2 regions of the Chengkuizengella sediminis genome follow, and region 2 is predicted to be linked to the other one. Evidence: a T-box and tRNA genes for the amino acid it is inferred to sense, from the RefSeq annotation. Region 2 holds a T-box; the other holds one or more tRNA genes.
What was found. A T-box is a leader RNA that pairs with one kind of tRNA and senses whether it is charged. The one in region 2 lies ahead of trpS (tryptophan--tRNA ligase), so its partner is inferred to be a tRNA-Trp.

Region 1 (8,775 bases), on a different contig from region 2:
TAATTAGATCCTTTTTCATTTTTTCAGAATGATGACTTTTTCGTTCAGATTCTTCCGCATGACAAGATTCTAAAACTTTATTATTTTGATTCATATCCATAAACACTTCATCCTCCTCACATTTATATATTATACCCCCACAGGGTATATGTCAATAAAAATTTGAAATTATTTTTATAACAAAAGCTCCTATAGAAGCTTCTCGGAGAAGTAGTCGAATACTTCATTAGTGGTAGCTTTTGTTGAAACTTAGAATTTGAAAAACTTATAAATTCTTAAGTTATAAAGAAAAACCCGCTAATTAGCGAGCTTTACACATACTATATAATTTTTAACCTACATAAAGCAATTATTAACAATTTATTCAATCATATCCTCTTCCTCTTCTTCTTGATAAAAGCCAGCAAATAACCTACCCCCATAGGGTTCTAAGATAGAATCAATAAAATCAATTAATTGTTGTTTATCACTTGTTTTATAATAACTTTCAAAAGCAGAAATAAATTGTTCAGATACCCCTTTATGGTATGCAAACAATTCTCTATACAACCATTTACCGTCTCCCAACCACAAATCATTTACCCTTAAAATAAATGTAGCACATAGAGTAAATAATTTATTTACAATAAAATAATTTTCCATTGTATTTTGTGAAGTAATTAAATCTTCCAACTGATCAGTAATTTCAAATCTCGCAAAATTCAATTCATCAAAGCTCCAGCTCGGTGGACCTTGTTCGAGATGTTCTTCACACATTTTTTTAATGGACTCAGCTTTTCCATTATCTTTAACTACAAATCCCTTTGTACAAATGATATAAATTGTTGGTAAAGCAGATGTATCGTTTCTATTCAAAAATTCTTTAAAATTGCTTTCATTAAACCCAAATACCTCTGCAGGCCATGGGGCGTAATCATATACCCTTCTGAAATGAAAAGTGATTTCATCATCAAAAATAACAATATCTAAATCCGAATTCTTTTTAATACTTTCTTTCTTTGCACTCGCAGCCAAAAAAGCAGCACTACAGTTTGGAAAATTTAATTCCACAAATTTTGTAGCTGCCTCCATAGGAGTTAGATTCATACACATACACCACCATAAAATAATATATAAAATTGTATGTATTAATCATAAGATTAGTGCATCGTTCTCCATCTGCAATAACTTCTGTGCCAATCTCTAACTGGGATCTGAAATTAACCAAGCCGCTTCAGCATAGATTTGTTTTATAGTTTTAAATAGAAGAATGTAAAAGTACGACTAATATCAAATCGTTAAAAATCGCGATGTAAATTCATTAAAGTTAAACGAGAAAGGGTTGTTAAAATGAGCATACATATAGAAGCAAAAAAAAATGAAATCGCAGAAACAATTCTGTTATCAGGTGATCCATTACGCGCAAAATATATCGCAGAAACCTTCTTAGAAGATATTTTTTGTTATAACAATGTTCGTGGCATGTTAGGGTTTACAGGTATATATAAAAATGAACGTATTTCTGTTCAAGGAACAGGAATGGGAGTACCTTCTATCGCCATTTATGTAAATGAATTAATTCAAAGTTATGGTGTGGAAAATCTAATTAGAGTTGGAACATGTGGGGCAATTCAGAAAGATGTGAAAGTACGTGATATCATTCTTGCCATAACCTCCTCAACAGATTCTCAAATGAATCGTATTGAATTTGGACCTATTGATTATGCTCCTACAGCTACCTTCAATTTATTAAAAAGAGCTTATAACGCAAGTATTGAAAAAGGATTAAATCTAAAAGTAGGTAGCGTATTTACTACGGATCAATTTTATAATGATAATGCACAGTTTAAAAGGTTAGCTCGCTATGGCATACTCGGAGTTGAAATGGAAACTACAGCATTATATACATTAGCAGCTAAATTTGATGTAAACGCACTATCTATTTTAACTGTAAGTAATCATATTTTAACTGGTGAAGAAACTACTCCCGAAGAAAAAGAAACTACTTTTAATGATATGATTGAAGTAGCATTAGACACTGCAATAAAAAAGTAAATAATCATTATTGTTCAGAGTGAAATAATTGGACTGCCTCTCGTATAGAAGTGGTTTATAGTATTCAAAATCAAAAGGAACCATTCACTGAACCCTCTTTCATTTTCCATATCAACTCAGGAATGAGCGGCAACTGATTCAGTTCTACCCCAGCTGCAATCGATAAACTGTTTGCCAATGCAGCAGGCATACCAATTAAACCGTGTTCTCCAACACCACGTGCACCATATGGACCCTCTTGAAAAGGAGTTTCAACAAATTCCACTGCATATTTTGGATGTTCACCAAACCGGAGTGATCGATATGTTCTTAATTGTGGATTTGATACTCTTCCAAGTTCATCAAATACAAAAGTTTCTCTTGCAGCAAAACTTAATCCCATGCTCATTCCCCCCATAACTTGGCCTAGAGCAGCTTTTTCATTTAACACTTTACCAATATCAATTACTGTAAAGGCCTTAATAATTTTGTAGGTATAATCCATTGCATCAAATTCAACCTCTACACCTTGTGCTGCAACGCCCCACTCTGGCCCTAATTTTCCTGCTCCAGTTTCCGGGTTTAAATAAGATATATGTCTTTGAATATAGTTTCCCCTACCAATAATTTGACCTCCAATTACATTTCCATTAGGATATTTGTAACCAAAGGCAATGTCTTTAATATCTAAACCAATATTGGGGTTATCTCTTAGGAAAACTCTACCGAATCCGATCTCTAAATCTTCCTTAGAACATCTTAGTATACAGGCAGTTAAATCCTTTAATTGTCGAATGGCATCGTCTGCAGCACTAAGTAAAGCTCTACCAGCCATAAATGCACCTCTACTGGCTACGGTTTTCCAATGCTCTGGAGTGGACTGTGTATTGACTTCCATTTGCACATAGATTTGATTGATATCGATCTTCATTTTATCAGCTAACATTTGCGTAAGAACGGTTTTAGTTCCTGTCCCTATTTCTACAACTCCAGAAATAATATTGATGCTTCCGTCAGGATTAAAGGTTAGAATGACCCCTGATCCACCATCGGAGGGTATCACCGAGTTTTTCCACATACAGCAAATTCCTTTTGTACGTACTTTCGTATCACTAATTTTAACAATCTGCCCTTCATCCCAATTCATGATCGTTTTTAATCGATGAATACATTCAGGTAGATTACCTATATTACTTTTATTTACAAGCACTTGAGTAGGTGTTGTATCTCCAGGCACAATGGCATTGAGTAATCGTAATTGCAAAGGATCTATCTTACTTTTTTTAGCTAGTATATCCATCGTTCTTTCAAAAACAAACATTGCTTCTGAATGCCCATAACCTCTGAAGGGGGCAGCATAAGGATGATTTGTATACATACATAAAGAGTCACACCAAATGTTATCTATTTGATAAGGTCCCGTACAGTTAGCGCCTGCTGCGCGGCTGATACTAACTGCACTATCTGAATACGCACCACCATCAAATAAATATAATATTTCTGCTGCTTGTAATTTTCCATCTTTCGTACACCCAAGTTTTATAGTTGCATCAAGTCCAATATGAACAGGTGATGTGATTAAATCTTCTTCTCTAGAATTTAAAATCTTCACTTTTCTTCCATCCACAGCTTTTGAAGCAAGATAAGCAATCAATTCTAATTGAACGGAGTCTTTCCCTCCAAAACCACCACCAACAAATGGTGTATTTACAATCACTTTGCCAACATCAACAGCAAAATAATCATGCATTAATTTTTTAATAATAAAAGGAGCTTGAGATGAGGAGGTAATGACAATCGTTTCATCTTGACGGATTTCTGCAATCACACATCTTGTTTCCATAGCAGCATGATCGGATGGAGAGAAAGAAAAACTTGCCTCAACTACAACATCGCTTTTATTCCAACCTAACGTTATATTTCCTTTTCTGATTTTTGTACGATTAGCAATGTTTGTATCTTTTTCTGGGAAAGCTTCCTTCAGATGTTGATATGAATCTAAATTTTCATGAACTAAGGGGGCATTTTTTTCGTAAGCTTGAGTTGAAGAGTTCACTACAGGTAATGGTTCATATGTTACTCTGATTAGATTTGCGGCATTTTTTGCAAGCATTGGATTGTCTGCGACAACTACAGCTACGACTTCACCATAATAACGTACTTTATCATAGGCAATGGGTGGACGATCACGGATTTCTTCACCAGTGAGAGGGAGAGGATCTCCTGTTAATATAGCTCTTACACCGGGAGTATTCCGTGCTTTAGAAGTATCTATATGTTTTATTTTTGCATGGGCATATGGACTGATCAGCATTTTTGCATGAAGCATCGCGGATTGGTCATCCCCTGTATATTTTGATTTACCTTTTACTTTATCAAGAGCTTCTTTACGTATAATACTTTTTCCAATTGTACCCACACCCTTTTTCCTCCTCTAAAAAAACTTTATATATTGTATTTAGAAGTGAAAAAATTAATACCATAGACGAAAACGGAGGTAAGAAATATAAAAGATGAAATTAAACTTGAACCGCAGGTTTATAAAGGATAAAATAATAACCAGATTTATGTGAGGTTAGGTATGGGAAAAGGCCGATTTGATTTCATAAATGAGTTTGATATAACCTGACATTAATTTATAATAAAATGAGCAAAATATTTTTAACTAATTTTTACTTTATAGTTCGCTCATAAATTTAGTTAACCTTTCAAAACGGACATTAAATTCATATTTAATTTGTTCCTCATCCAATATGAGCATTTCTTTATTTTTAACGAGCTGTTTTCCATTTACCCATACATCTTCAACATCACATGCTCTTGCAGAATATACAATATTTGAAATAAAATCATATTTGGGTAATACATGAGCTTGATCGGTATTTATAGCAATGAAATCCGCTCTCATGCCTACTTTTAACATACCTACATCATTTAACCATATTGATTTGGCGCCATCGATCGTTCCTAAACGTAAAGCGTCTACTGCAGAAATAGCTGTGGGATCTCCTGTATTTCCTTTGTGAATTAATGCTGCTAATCTAACTTCCTCAATCATATCTAAATTATTATTACTGGCGGCACTATCTGTTCCTAAAGAAACAAGAACCCCTTCTTTCAATAATTTCGGCAATCTGGCGATACCACTAGCTAATTTCAAATTACTTCCTGGATTGTGTGAGACATGAACTGAAAATTCTTTTAAGATATCAATTTCTTCATCTGTTAAATAAACCGCATGAGCAACTAAACATGGATGATCAAACACACCTAACTTTTGCAAATGGGCTACAGGCCTTAAACCGTACTGTTTCACATTTTCTTCAACTTCACTTAACGTCTCAGACATATGCATATGAATGGGCAACTTTAATTCCTTTGCCACTTGCAGGATTTGTTCTATAAATTCAGGAGTACAAGTATACAAAGAATGAGGACTCATCATCGTCGTAATTCTTCCGTTTGCTTTTCCATTCCAATATTTTGAAAATGTCTTAGCCTCTTTTAATATAGCTTGTTGTGCCTCTTTACCTCCAAATCCTATTAAACCTCTAGTTAAACAAGCTCTCACTCCTGAAATTTCAACCGATTGTGCTACTTCATCCATATGATGATACATATCTACAAAACAAGTGATACCGCCTTTGAGCATTTCCAAAATGGACAAAAGGGTTCCCCACTTGACATCTTCTTTTGTAAATTTAGCTTCGATTGGCCAAATCTTTGCTAACCAAGTTTTGAGAGCTAAATCATCCGCATAACCACGAAGCAATGACATCGCTGCATGAGTATGTGTATTTATTAATCCAGGCATATAGATACGATCGGCCCCATTAATCATTTGATCATAGTTATTTTCACCTTCAGGCTTATCTTTCCCTATGTATTGAATGAATTCATTTTCAATAACCATATATCCATTTTTTATCGTTTCATTTCCATTCATCGTAAGAAAGGTTCCATTTATTATTAGTAATTTCATTTCAAGATTCTCCTCGTATAGTATATTTATATCTTTAGAATGAGGTAATTTTCAGTTTAAAATCTTTATTTAATAACTTCATACTATTAAGGTTTGAATTTTTCGTGATATCCCTAAATGAAACTAATATGAAACTTACAGGTAATCGTTATCTTTTTTTAACCTGTATTATTGCTTAAAAAAGTATGTAGATATAATTATTAATTACTACAGCAGGGTTTTAGCAAAAGTTAAGACTTATTATAGATATATATAACGAAATATTCGCATCCATACTTTCATTATTGTAGAATTTTTCTGGTATCATCGAAGTCCTATTATTTTCCCATTAGCTAGGTGATAGGTTTTCTTTCAAATCATCAGCTCGACAGCATACATCGCAAACAAAAAAACATCTATTTTTTTAAAAATAGATGTTATCATTTATGTATGGTGCCGGTGAAGGGACTCGAACCCCCACTCCATTGCTGGAAACGGATTTTGAGTCCGTCGCGTCTGCCAATTCCGCCACACCGGCATGTATATTATTAAATTATATTTTTATCTCATTACATTTTGTCTATCAATGAAGATTAACTGGCACGCCCTGAGAGATGCAGTACCTGACTGCGATGCTTTTGCTTTCGAAGCTTATGCTCCGACGAACTCTAACGTTCGAATTATCTCTAGCGTTTAGTATTTCTATGATGTTTCAAATGGCACGCCCTGAGAGATGCAGTACCTGACTGCGATGCTTTTGCTTTCGAAGCTTATGCTCCGACGAACTCTAATGTTCGAATTATCTCTAGCGTTTAGTATTTCTATGATGTTTCAAATGGCACGCCCTGAGAGATTCGAACTCCCGACCTTTTGATTCGTAGTCAAACGCTCTATCCAGCTGAGCTAAGGGCGTATAATAAAAATGGTGCCGAGGACCGGAATCGAACCGGTACGGTAGTCACCTACCGCAGGATTTTAAGTCCTGTGCGTCTGCCAATTCCGCCACCCCGGCACATTATACACATTCTATTAAATTTGTGGAGGCGCCACCCAGATTTGAACTGGGGATAAAGCTTTTGCAGAGCTCTGCCTTACCACTTGGCTATGGCGCCAAATTATCATGGAGCGGACGACGAGATTCGAACTCGCGACCCTCGCCTTGGCAAGGCGATGCTCTACCACTGAGCCACGTCCGCGTAATGGCTGGGGATACAGGATTCGAACCTGTGCATGACGGAGTCAAAGTCCGTTGCCTTACCGCTTGGCTAATCCCCAATGGGGCGGCCGAAGGGAATTGAACCCTCGAATGCCGGATCCACAAACCGGTGCGTTAACCACTTCGCCACGACCGCCGTAAAAATTTACTATCTTACTTTTTTTCTCTGGCAGGGGCAGCAGGAATTGAACCCACACTAACGGTTTTGGAGACCGCTGTTCTACCTTTAAACTATGCCCCTATAAATGGTGGAGGATGATGGATTCGAACCACCGAACCCGATGGGAACAGATTTACAGTCTGCTGCGTTTGGCCACTTCGCTAATCCTCCAAAATGGTGCCGTCGAGAGGACTTGAACCCCCAACCTACTGATTACAAGTCAGTTGCTCTACCAGTTGAGCTACAACGGCGAATGTTTCTAAAAATGGTGGCTCGAGACAGAATCGAACTGCCGACACGAGGATTTTCAGTCCTCTGCTCTACCGACTGAGCTATCGAGCCTTACTTATTATGATTGTAATGGCGAGCTGACGGGATACTCTTACTTCGTGCGAGAATGCGATGCAATCCTTCTGAAGTTTATGCTCCAACGAACCCAATGGGTTCATCATCCCTTGTTATGTTTTAAATGGCGGAGCTGACGGGATTCGAACCCGCGATCTCCTGCGTGACAGGCAGGCATGTTAGGCCTCTACACCACAGCTCCACATTATGATTTGGTTGCGGGGGCAGGATTTGAACCTACGACCTTCGGGTTATGAGCCCGACGAGCTACCAGACTGCTCCACCCCGCGATAATATTATGGTGGACGCTGACGGGATCGAACCGCCGACCCTCTGCTTGTAAGGCAGATGCTCTCCCAGCTGAGCTAAGCGTCCATATGTACTTTGTAGGATTCTCATCCCTGATGTTAATTTTTAATTGGTGACCCGTACGGGATGCTCTCCATTCTATTACGAGACTGCGATGCAACCTCTTACGAAGATCATGCTCCGACGAACCCTTGGGATTCATTATCCCTTGATGCTATTTCTTTTAGTGGTGACCCGTACGGGATTCGAACCCGTGTTACCGCCGTGAAAGGGCGGTGTCTTAACCGCTTGACCAACGGGCCACAATATATATTAACCTGAGTGGCGGAGAGAGAGGGATTCGAACCCTCGAGACGCTTGTGACGCCTACACGATTTCCAATCGTGCTCCTTCGGCCAGCTCGGACACCTCTCCGTGGCTCCCCGAACAGGACTCGAACCTGTGACAACTCGGTTAACAGCCGAGTGCTCTACCAACTGAGCTATCAGGGAATATTAGAGAAAATCGCTTCAGGGTGTTCCCTGAAAACTAGATGCGAAACAAAGAGTAAATTAACGTCACAAATGCGAGTTTATCAAATGATGAATCAAATGTCAACACAATATTTGCAATTTAATTATAGGAATCTCATTGCCCTACTTAGTGCTATAAGCCCTTGTTATGGGGCCCCTGAAAGTAATCGGAGTAAACTCCAACGCTTTTCGTCACTTTTTGGGGTGTTTTTGGATAAGCCCTCGACCGATTAGTATTCGTCAGCTCCATGCATTGCTG
Region 2 (8,775 bases):
GACTAATGATCGAATTCATTTAAAAAAGTTTTTATCTGAAGAAATTGAGATTTTATGTACAAATGGAACATTAAACGCACATCGGCTAGAAAAGTTAGTTCAGAAAACTGTTGAGAAACAAATCTTTATTTTTACTGACAATGATATAGCAGGTAAAAAAATTAGAAAAACATTAACAGAGGCGTTTCCAGATGCGGAACATTTATATACCAAAAAAGGGTATGCTGGTGTTGAAGGTACACCTGATGAGCATATTATAAACCAACTTGAAAAATCTGATTTACATGAATACATACTAAATTAATTACAAAATCTCTATTACCATTTTTTAATTCTTAAAATGTAAAAAAACAGCCACTATCTAATGGCTGTTTTTCATTTAATTACACTTAATATTATAATAATGCTTCTATATGTTCTACAATATAATCAACATTTTCCTCTACAGATAAATCATCTTTAATGGGAAGGTATTTTTTAATATTCCCCTCTTTATCGATTAAAACATAGAAATTTGTATGACCAAAATCTCCACCTTCTAATTCCATTATACTTATTCCGTATTCTGTAGCTAGATCTCTTGAATACTGCTCTTCACCACGTAAAAAATACCAGCCTGATGGGTCTGCATGATATACGCTTGAGAATTCAATTAACCTCTCACGAGTATCTCTTTCAGGATCAAAGGTAATAGAAAACATAGCCATTTCATTTCCAAATACCCCTTCTTCCTTTAGTCGCTCCTGCACTTGTGAAAGCAGGTGAGTTGTTGGTGGACAAACATCAACACAAGTTGAAAAATAAAAATATACTAACCTTACTTTTCCATCAGTATCCTCTAGCGATACGGTACTTCCATCAATATTTTCTAATTCAAATGGAGGGGCTTTTTTAGTATTCTCTTCCGTTATAAAACTTACTTCTGACTTTGATTCTGGAAGCCAATTATATATTAAATAAGCTGACATCCCAATGATTAAAATGCCCATCACACTAAAATAAGTTATTTGCAACCATTTTTTTCGATTCATATATTTTCACCTAACTTGTAGTATTTATAATCATCACAAAGAAATTAATCATCAAGTAATTAATCGAAAAGAGAAATACTTTTCTTGCCCATTTATCATTATCTTTAGTGACAAATCCTGCTATGCAGTACATAAGCCAAATTATACTTAATAAAATAGAGACAATTAAATAGATCATTCCTACGTATCCAAAAACATAAAACATGATATTTACAGGTATTAAAAGTAATACATATGGCAGCATTTGAATTTTTGTTCTTTTTACTCCCTTTACTACAGGCAACAATGGAAATCCAGCAGCTCTGTATTCCTCTTTACGTCTAATACCTAACGCCCAAAAATGTGGTGGCTGCCATAAAAATAATAAGGCAAAAAGTAACCAAGCTCCAGGATCTACTTCGTTGGTCACTGCGCAATATCCTAAAACAGGAGGCATTGCTCCAGAAATTCCTCCGACAGACGTACTCCATGTAGAGCTTCTCTTTAACCACATTGTATAAACAAAAACATAAACAAAAAATCCAATAAAACCTAATAAAGCTGAAATAGGATTAACCAAAAAGTATAGAACTAATAGACCTATAATGCCTAAAACAATCCCATACCAAAGCACAACTCTTGGATGAATTCTTCCTGCTGGTAGGGAACGTCCTTTTGTCCTCTCCATTTTCTCATCAAAATCTCTATCCAAAAAGTTGTTTAAAACACAACCTGATGCCATGATCAAAGCTGTTCCAAGCATCATATAAGCGAAAATGAACCAATTGATATCCCATTGTGATGCAAGCCAAAACCCACCAAATGCTGCAATAAGATTAGATCTAATGATTCCTGGTTTTGTTAGCTGAACAAAATCTCTCCAAGAAACTTTTTCTATGTCTACAGAATCAGAGATTGATTCATTCATCACTTGCACATCTAACTGTTTACCCACCTATCTATAACCCTCCTTAGAGCGTAAAAAAACATATCTTTAATCATATCAGTCTGCAAACCATTTGACAACAAAATCGATTCTTTATTCATATTTTAGACGCAAATTTATTTGTCATGTTGTCAAGCAGTATTCCATAATTATATTAATGTATTGAATTGTTTGTTTACATGAAAAGACGATTCCTTTTTAATATACCTTATTGAAAGGATGGACATAAACATATGGCGGTCATTAAAGCAAATAGTGAAGATGTCAAGTTATTAGCAAGATTAATGAGGGCTGAAGCAGAAGGTGAAGGCGAATTAGGAATGTTAATGGTTGGAAATGTTGGCGTAAACAGAATAAGAGCAGATTGTTTAGATTTTAAAGATATTCGAAATATGAATCGAATGGTGTTTCAAAGACCAGGTGGATATGAAGCTACGATAAAAGGATACTTTTACCAAAAAGCAAGGGATAAAGATATCCGTTTAGCCCAAAGGGTAATTAATGGTGAAAGATTCCATCCTTCAACGAATTCTTTATGGTTTTTTAGACCAGAAGGTGCATGTCCATCTCAATGGTATGACCAATATAATTCTGGGAGATATAAAGCTCATTGCTTTTTTACACCTCTACAAAGTGTTTGTCCGAGTGTGTACTAACATGTAATCATTTTATATTTATATTTTAAAGGAGGATTTAACAAATGAATGGAAATAATTATAACGCAATGGCTCAGCAGTATTCTAATGTGATGCCATCGCACGTTAATCCAATGGCGATGCCTGCCGCTAATCCAATGGCGATGCCTGCACAGTACGCTAATATGATGCATGGATCTATGCCTGCATCTATGCCTGCATCTATGTCAGGACCATATGCTCCAAGCGGCTCAGTTCTCGCAAGTTCTGCACCAGCTATGTCGGAGTTCACACCACCAGGTCAATTACCAATGGAAGTTTCTTATATTGAAAATATTTTACGGTTAAATTTAGGAAAAGAAGCAATGATTTATATGACATATGAAAATAACTCTGAGTGGAATGCGAAAGTGTTTAAAGGAGTGCTTGAAGCAGCTGGTAGAGATCACATTGTGATTAGCGATCGTGACACAGGAAAAAGATACTTACTGCTTATGGTGAATTTAGATTATATTACTTTCGATGAAGAATTAAATTATATTCCAACTTATTGAGCACAAGGTTAATAAAAAAACATATACTGTAAGAACATAAAAGACCCATTTATCATATTGATAAATGGGTCTTTTCACTCTAAATAAATTAAATATCTTGGGTACATGATTATTAGTAACGGAACAGGATAAAGATAAAGAGTAAAGATAAAGAATAAAGATGAAGATATTTTGCTTATACAGGAGGGAGCCATATTGGATTCTGGTACTCATTTTGTAGTAGGTTTAGGATTAGCTGGTTTAGCAACGATTGATCCTGCTGTTTCAAATGATCCTAATTTATTTATAGCTGTATTAGTTGGAACTGTATTAGGTTCACAAGCCCCAGATGCTGATGGGTTATATAGATTCAAAAGTAATGGTGCTTATATAAAAAATCACAGAGGGTTGTCTCATTCATTACCTGCTCTCTTCATTTGGACTTTTTTGATCACGGGGCTTATTTTTCTCATTTTTCAGCCCACTCCCATTCTTCATGTATTGTTATGGGTTTTCATAGCGGTATGTGTACATGTTTTTTCAGATTTATTTAATACTTATGGGACACAAGCATTAAGACCTATCTCGGATAAATGGATTTCTTGGAATATTATCCATATTTTTGATCCCATTATATTTTTCTCTCATGTCATTGCCCTAATCCTTTGGGTATTCCATATCGGTGAATCTACATTTTTATTTCCAATATTATATGGCTTTTTAATTGTATATTATATTTGGCGAACCGCAGTACATTATTTTTTGCAAAAAAACCTTTATAAAAAAGACAAACACTATCAAAAAGATGAATCTTACATGCTCATTCCAACTATTCATCTATCTGAATGGAACATCGTTAAAAAAAACAAAAATAATGTTCACATTCTAGGCGAGTTAAAAAGTAATGGAAATATACAATGGATAGATAAAGTACAATGTGAAACACATCCCGCCATTGAAATTTCAAAAAAGAATTCTGATATCGCTTCTTTTTTGTATTTCAGTTCTCAGTACGCATGTTCAGACATTATACAACACGCTTGGGGATTTGAAGTTCGATGGTTTGATGTACGTTATCGACATCGAAAACAATATCCATTTGTGGGTGTTTTACTAATGAAAAAAGATTATACCCCAATTAGGTCATATGTAGGATGGTTAAATGAAGATAAGTTAAACAAACGTCTTGGATTGCATGAAATGTGAATATACCCAAAATACAAAGTGTAAAACATAAAAAGCCCAAGGGATTTAATCCCTTGAGCTTTTGTTACTTTTATTTTACTATTAAGGTTGTCTACCTGCTAATGTTTGCTCGGCAATTTGTACTAAGTGACGTGTCATGTATCCACCAATTGTACCTGTATCACGAGTAGCCATGTTACCATAGTAACCGTCTTGAGGAATCTGAATACCTAACTCCTGTGCTACTTCAAATTTTAATTGATTTAATGCTGCAGTAGATTGAGGTACTACTAGTTGATTACTGCTACGAGATCTTGACATTGATGAGCACTCCTTTCAAATCTATGTTGTTTTTACAAGCTGCTTGTATCACTATTATGTTAACATTTGAAAAAAACTATTCATATTATTTTCATATCATGAAAGGTGAGTCATATTATGAGTAAAAAAACCGCCCTACTTTTTTCTATTATTGGTGTACTGTTCTTGGTTTTAACAGGTGTCGCATTAAGTTATCAACAATCTCTATTGGCATTACTTTTTTTATTTTTATCATTTTTAACCGTCGGAATGGGTTTTAAGGTAAAAGCAAAAATTAGAAAAAAGAATAATCATTGATAGTCATTAATTTGGTAAAACAAAACCCATTTTTTTCTTTATTTCCCTTAAAGTTTCGTTAGCTACATCAGTAGCCTGTTCGGCACCTTGTTTTAAATACTTACTTAATTCACCTGAGGAGCGAATCTCTTTATAACGTTGTTGGATAGGCTCAAAAGTAGCTACAACATGTTCTGCTAAATCCTTTTTAAATGGACCATATCCTTTTCCTTCGTATTCCTTTTCGATTTCTTTTATACTTAAGTTAGAGCAATAGGAGTAAACCGTCATTAAATTACTAATTTCAGGTTTATTTACTGGATCAAATAAAACATCTCTCCCAGAATCCGTTGTTGCCCTTTTGATTTTTTTACGTAACACATCGGGTTCATCTAACATCGCAATATAACTATTTGAATTAGGATTACTTTTACTCATTTTAATTGAGCCATCATCTAAAGACATGATTCTCGCACCAACTTCAGGAATATATGGTTCTGGAATCTTCAAGTACTCACCAAAACGTTGATTAAAACGATTTGCTAAATCTCTTGTTAGTTCAAGATGTTGCTTTTGATCATCTCCTACAGGTACGAGATCAGCATTATAAAGTAATATATCAGCAGCCATCAGACCAGGATATGTGAACAAACCTACTCCTATTGAATCTTGCTTTCCAGCCTTATCTTTAAATTGAGTCATTCTTTCAAATTCCCCCATATAAGATAATGTTGTCATGATCCAACCTAATTCAGCATGTGCAGGAACATGAGACTGAACGAATACACTAGACTTATCAGGATCTACACCTGAAGCAAAATATAATGCAGCTACAGCTTCAGTTTGTTCTTTTAAATCTTCTGGTTTTTGAGGCACAGTAATCGCGTGTAAGTCTACAATAGAAAAAAAACATTCATGTGTATTCTGTAACTTAACATAATTTTGTAAAGCACCAATATAATTTCCGATTGTTAATTTCCCACTTGACTGTATACCAGATAATACTCGTTTCATTTTTTAACCTCCTAATATTTATAATTCTGAACATAAAACTACCCACAAAAGTGAGGCTCATTTTCCCAGTTCATGGATAATTACCACAAGGATGTGGTAGTTTATTTGATGAAAAGTTACACATTTCTTTACGTCAAAAAAAGCCTTTCGTCGAAAGGGACGAAAGACCGTGGTGCCACCCTAATTTATTTCTTTAAACTAAAAAATTCTAAAGAAAACTTAATTTCCGATAACGGGGAATTCCGTGCAGTCTACTAAAAAAAAATTTGTTCAACATTAAGCTCAAGGACCCATTTCAGAAAACATGTTGTACCGACTCTCAGCATATATCGGCTCTCTGATAAACAACGATGTATTCTTACTCTTCCTCTCATCGCATCGTATGATTTAATTTCATTATTATACACAACATTTCTTAAATGTCAATTATCAAAGGTCAATTATTTTTTCAAACGTTTCATCAAATCCTCTATCACTGGTATGGTGTCTTTAAAATAAGGAGAATACGCTAGGTCCTTAATAAATGCTAAAAACTGATCTCCAATTTTATAAACAATCTTTTGATATTCTAGTAAATCAACAAAATATTCGTCCATTTCCTTATGTATATCACCTTCAGATTCTTCCACTTCAATGAGTTGAATACTCTTGTCATCCCTGTGTCTCACTACAAATGAAAATCCTCTGCAATCAGGATCACCACATCCGCATACAAAAAAAGGAGTTTTCTCCCACTCCGTTGCTGAAGCAAATCGGTCTGGAAAGGTATCCTCCAATGTACTTAAAAGCAATGCAGGTAAACCCACATCTATACATAACGGCTCATCAATAATAATATCATCGTTTATTTCTAAAAATACATCAGCTTGAACAATTTGCAGCTCTTTATTCAAAGACAAATGATCATAAGTTAGCTTCATTTTTTTATACACCCTTTCAAGTAAGCCACGTATCAACAATAGTATACCAATCACTGAGAAATGGAAATAACCGTTTGTACCCCATTATGAATACAGAACGGTTATTTTACATCATATTCGTTAACTTTTATAATATCTTTTGCTGAGGTTTGTTCATCAAATTCGCCATGTTGTAGTTAGATTCGAATTGAAAACTCGTTGCTAAGTTTTTGTTTTTCAAAGCAAATTCAAAGGAAATCTGCCCATGAGTCCAATGATTTTTATACTTCAAGGATTGAATTGCCATCTTTTTAAAGGAAAATATTTGCTGAGTCGTTAAACCATGAATGTTTCCAAGAGATCCTCGATCATTTCCTTCTATTGGGTCATGAATAACGCCAAATTTACCAACAGTATTATTTCGAATCTGTAAAAATACAACTCCCGAGGTTAAATTTCCTAACTCAACTTGAATTTCATCAAATACCAAATCAAGCTGCCTCGCTAGTGACAACTGCTCAATATACATAAGTTATTCTCCTTTTTCATTATTTTATTGGCATTGTTAAATAAACACTGTTAAGAGTGTTCTTAAAAAAACACTGTGCTTTCTTTTAGGAATTAAAACTAAGACTATTCAAGTGGTGATCTAGATAAGACGGAAGAAAAAAATACAGAAGTTTCATAATCAGGGGAAATGAGACTAGGATATGATTCACCAATAAATTAAAATATAAATTCTAAACTTGAAAATTACATATTTATACATATAATAATATATTAATATAAAAATGTAAATATTATTCTATTAACTCTTTCAGATTCGTCACATTTTTTCAAATTCTGACAACTTCATAGACTTTTTTCAAAATAGAATGATATAATAATATCAGAAAATTTTAACAACTACCTAAGGAGTCGATGATATGAGCTGGTTTTATGAGCTATCTGTTAAAAATAAACTATTAATCGGAGTATACTCCATTTTAGCTATATTTTCATTCGTTTCAATCTTTTTTTCTGAGAACAAATTGTTCGTTTCCTTCATTATTGTGTTTTTATTAGCTGTAATTTACCCTATACTTTTAAAATTAGAGAAAGTGATTAATGAATCTATAGACAATGTTTCCAAAGCAGCTACAAAAATAGCTCAAGGTGACCTACAACAAAAAATATATATTTCATCAGATGATGCAATTGGTGAACTTGCTAACGCATTTAACAAGATGTCAGAAAGAATGAATAATACATTACATGACACGCTTAATATTTCCAAGTTAGTATCAGACTCAAGTAGAAATATATATTTAAAAAACAAAGCACTAAGTGATGTACTAGATCAAGTAAACTTATCTACTAACGAATTAGCTACTGGAGCGAATGAAATTTCTGAGGACGTGTCCAACATTTCAACATCTATCCAAAATATAGAAAGTAAAGTAAGCGCATATACTGTATCAACAAATGAAATGAATAAACATTCCCAAAACACGATACAATTAGTAGACAAAGGACGAAATGCAGTAGAAAGTCAAAGCGCTGGTATGAAAGATACTGTAGAAGCAACAAACCATGTAGCGTCTACTATAAACGAACTAGCTAAACAAGCAGATGGCATATCTAAGATAACGAAAACGATCTCAGAAATTGCAGAACAAACAAACCTCCTATCTTTAAATGCATCTATTGAGGCAGCAAGAGCAGGCGAACATGGTAAAGGTTTTGCTGTAGTTGCACAAGAAGTAAGAAATTTAGCTGAGGAATCAACTGAGTCAACTAAGGAAGTTTTTAATCTTGTTAAAAATATAGACTACGGCATTAAGCAAGCGATAGAGAATATAGAAAAAAATGAAGAGACTGTTAAAAATCAAACGTTAATGATTCAAGAAACGGAAAAGGTTTTTAGTGAAATTGTACATAGCATACAGTTTATTACTGATCGAATTTATGAATTTT

Region 1: it has a tRNA-Trp gene. The T-box ahead of trpS (tryptophan--tRNA ligase) is inferred to sense a tRNA for this amino acid. The anticodon was not compared.

The regions. Positions count from the first base shown of each region.
Region 1 is NZ_SIJC01000020.1:72-8,846, reverse strand. It holds gene EPK97_RS20970 (metal-sensitive transcriptional regulator) at 1-100, opposite strand, end outside; gene EPK97_RS20965 (nucleotidyltransferase domain-containing protein) at 361-1,086, opposite strand; gene deoD (purine-nucleoside phosphorylase) at 1,330-2,034, shown strand; gene EPK97_RS20955 (molybdopterin cofactor-binding domain-containing protein) at 2,105-4,432, opposite strand; gene EPK97_RS20950 (amidohydrolase) at 4,691-5,995, opposite strand; tRNA gene EPK97_RS20945 (tRNA-Leu) at 6,426-6,512, opposite strand; tRNA gene EPK97_RS20940 (tRNA-Arg) at 6,811-6,887, opposite strand; tRNA gene EPK97_RS20935 (tRNA-Leu) at 6,898-6,986, opposite strand; tRNA gene EPK97_RS20930 (tRNA-Cys) at 7,013-7,086, opposite strand; tRNA gene EPK97_RS20925 (tRNA-Gly) at 7,096-7,170, opposite strand; tRNA gene EPK97_RS20920 (tRNA-Gln) at 7,175-7,249, opposite strand; tRNA gene EPK97_RS20915 (tRNA-His) at 7,251-7,326, opposite strand; tRNA gene EPK97_RS20910 (tRNA-Trp) at 7,358-7,431, opposite strand; tRNA gene EPK97_RS20905 (tRNA-Tyr) at 7,437-7,521, opposite strand; tRNA gene EPK97_RS20900 (tRNA-Thr) at 7,526-7,601, opposite strand; tRNA gene EPK97_RS20895 (tRNA-Phe) at 7,617-7,692, opposite strand; tRNA gene EPK97_RS20890 (tRNA-Asp) at 7,821-7,897, opposite strand; tRNA gene EPK97_RS20885 (tRNA-Met) at 7,909-7,985, opposite strand; tRNA gene EPK97_RS20880 (tRNA-Val) at 7,995-8,070, opposite strand; tRNA gene EPK97_RS20875 (tRNA-Glu) at 8,232-8,306, opposite strand; tRNA gene EPK97_RS20870 (tRNA-Ser) at 8,327-8,418, opposite strand; tRNA gene EPK97_RS20865 (tRNA-Asn) at 8,420-8,495, opposite strand; partial or broken rRNA gene EPK97_RS20860 (23S ribosomal RNA) at 8,727-8,775, opposite strand, start outside.
Region 2 is NZ_SIJC01000013.1:18,450-27,224, reverse strand. It holds gene EPK97_RS18635 (toprim domain-containing protein) at 1-304, shown strand, start outside; gene EPK97_RS18630 (SCO family protein) at 396-1,031, opposite strand; gene cyoE (heme o synthase) at 1,042-1,938, opposite strand; gene EPK97_RS18620 (cell wall hydrolase) at 2,190-2,612, shown strand; gene gerQ (spore coat protein GerQ) at 2,681-3,145, shown strand; gene EPK97_RS18610 (metal-dependent hydrolase) at 3,341-4,330, shown strand; gene EPK97_RS18605 (alpha/beta-type small acid-soluble spore protein) at 4,412-4,630, opposite strand; gene EPK97_RS18600 (DUF5325 family protein) at 4,748-4,927, shown strand; gene trpS (tryptophan--tRNA ligase) at 4,934-5,920, opposite strand; T-box leader at 6,073-6,303, opposite strand; gene EPK97_RS18590 (hypothetical protein) at 6,361-6,840, opposite strand; gene EPK97_RS18585 (O-methyltransferase) at 6,968-7,348, opposite strand; gene EPK97_RS18580 (methyl-accepting chemotaxis protein) at 7,746-8,775, shown strand, end outside.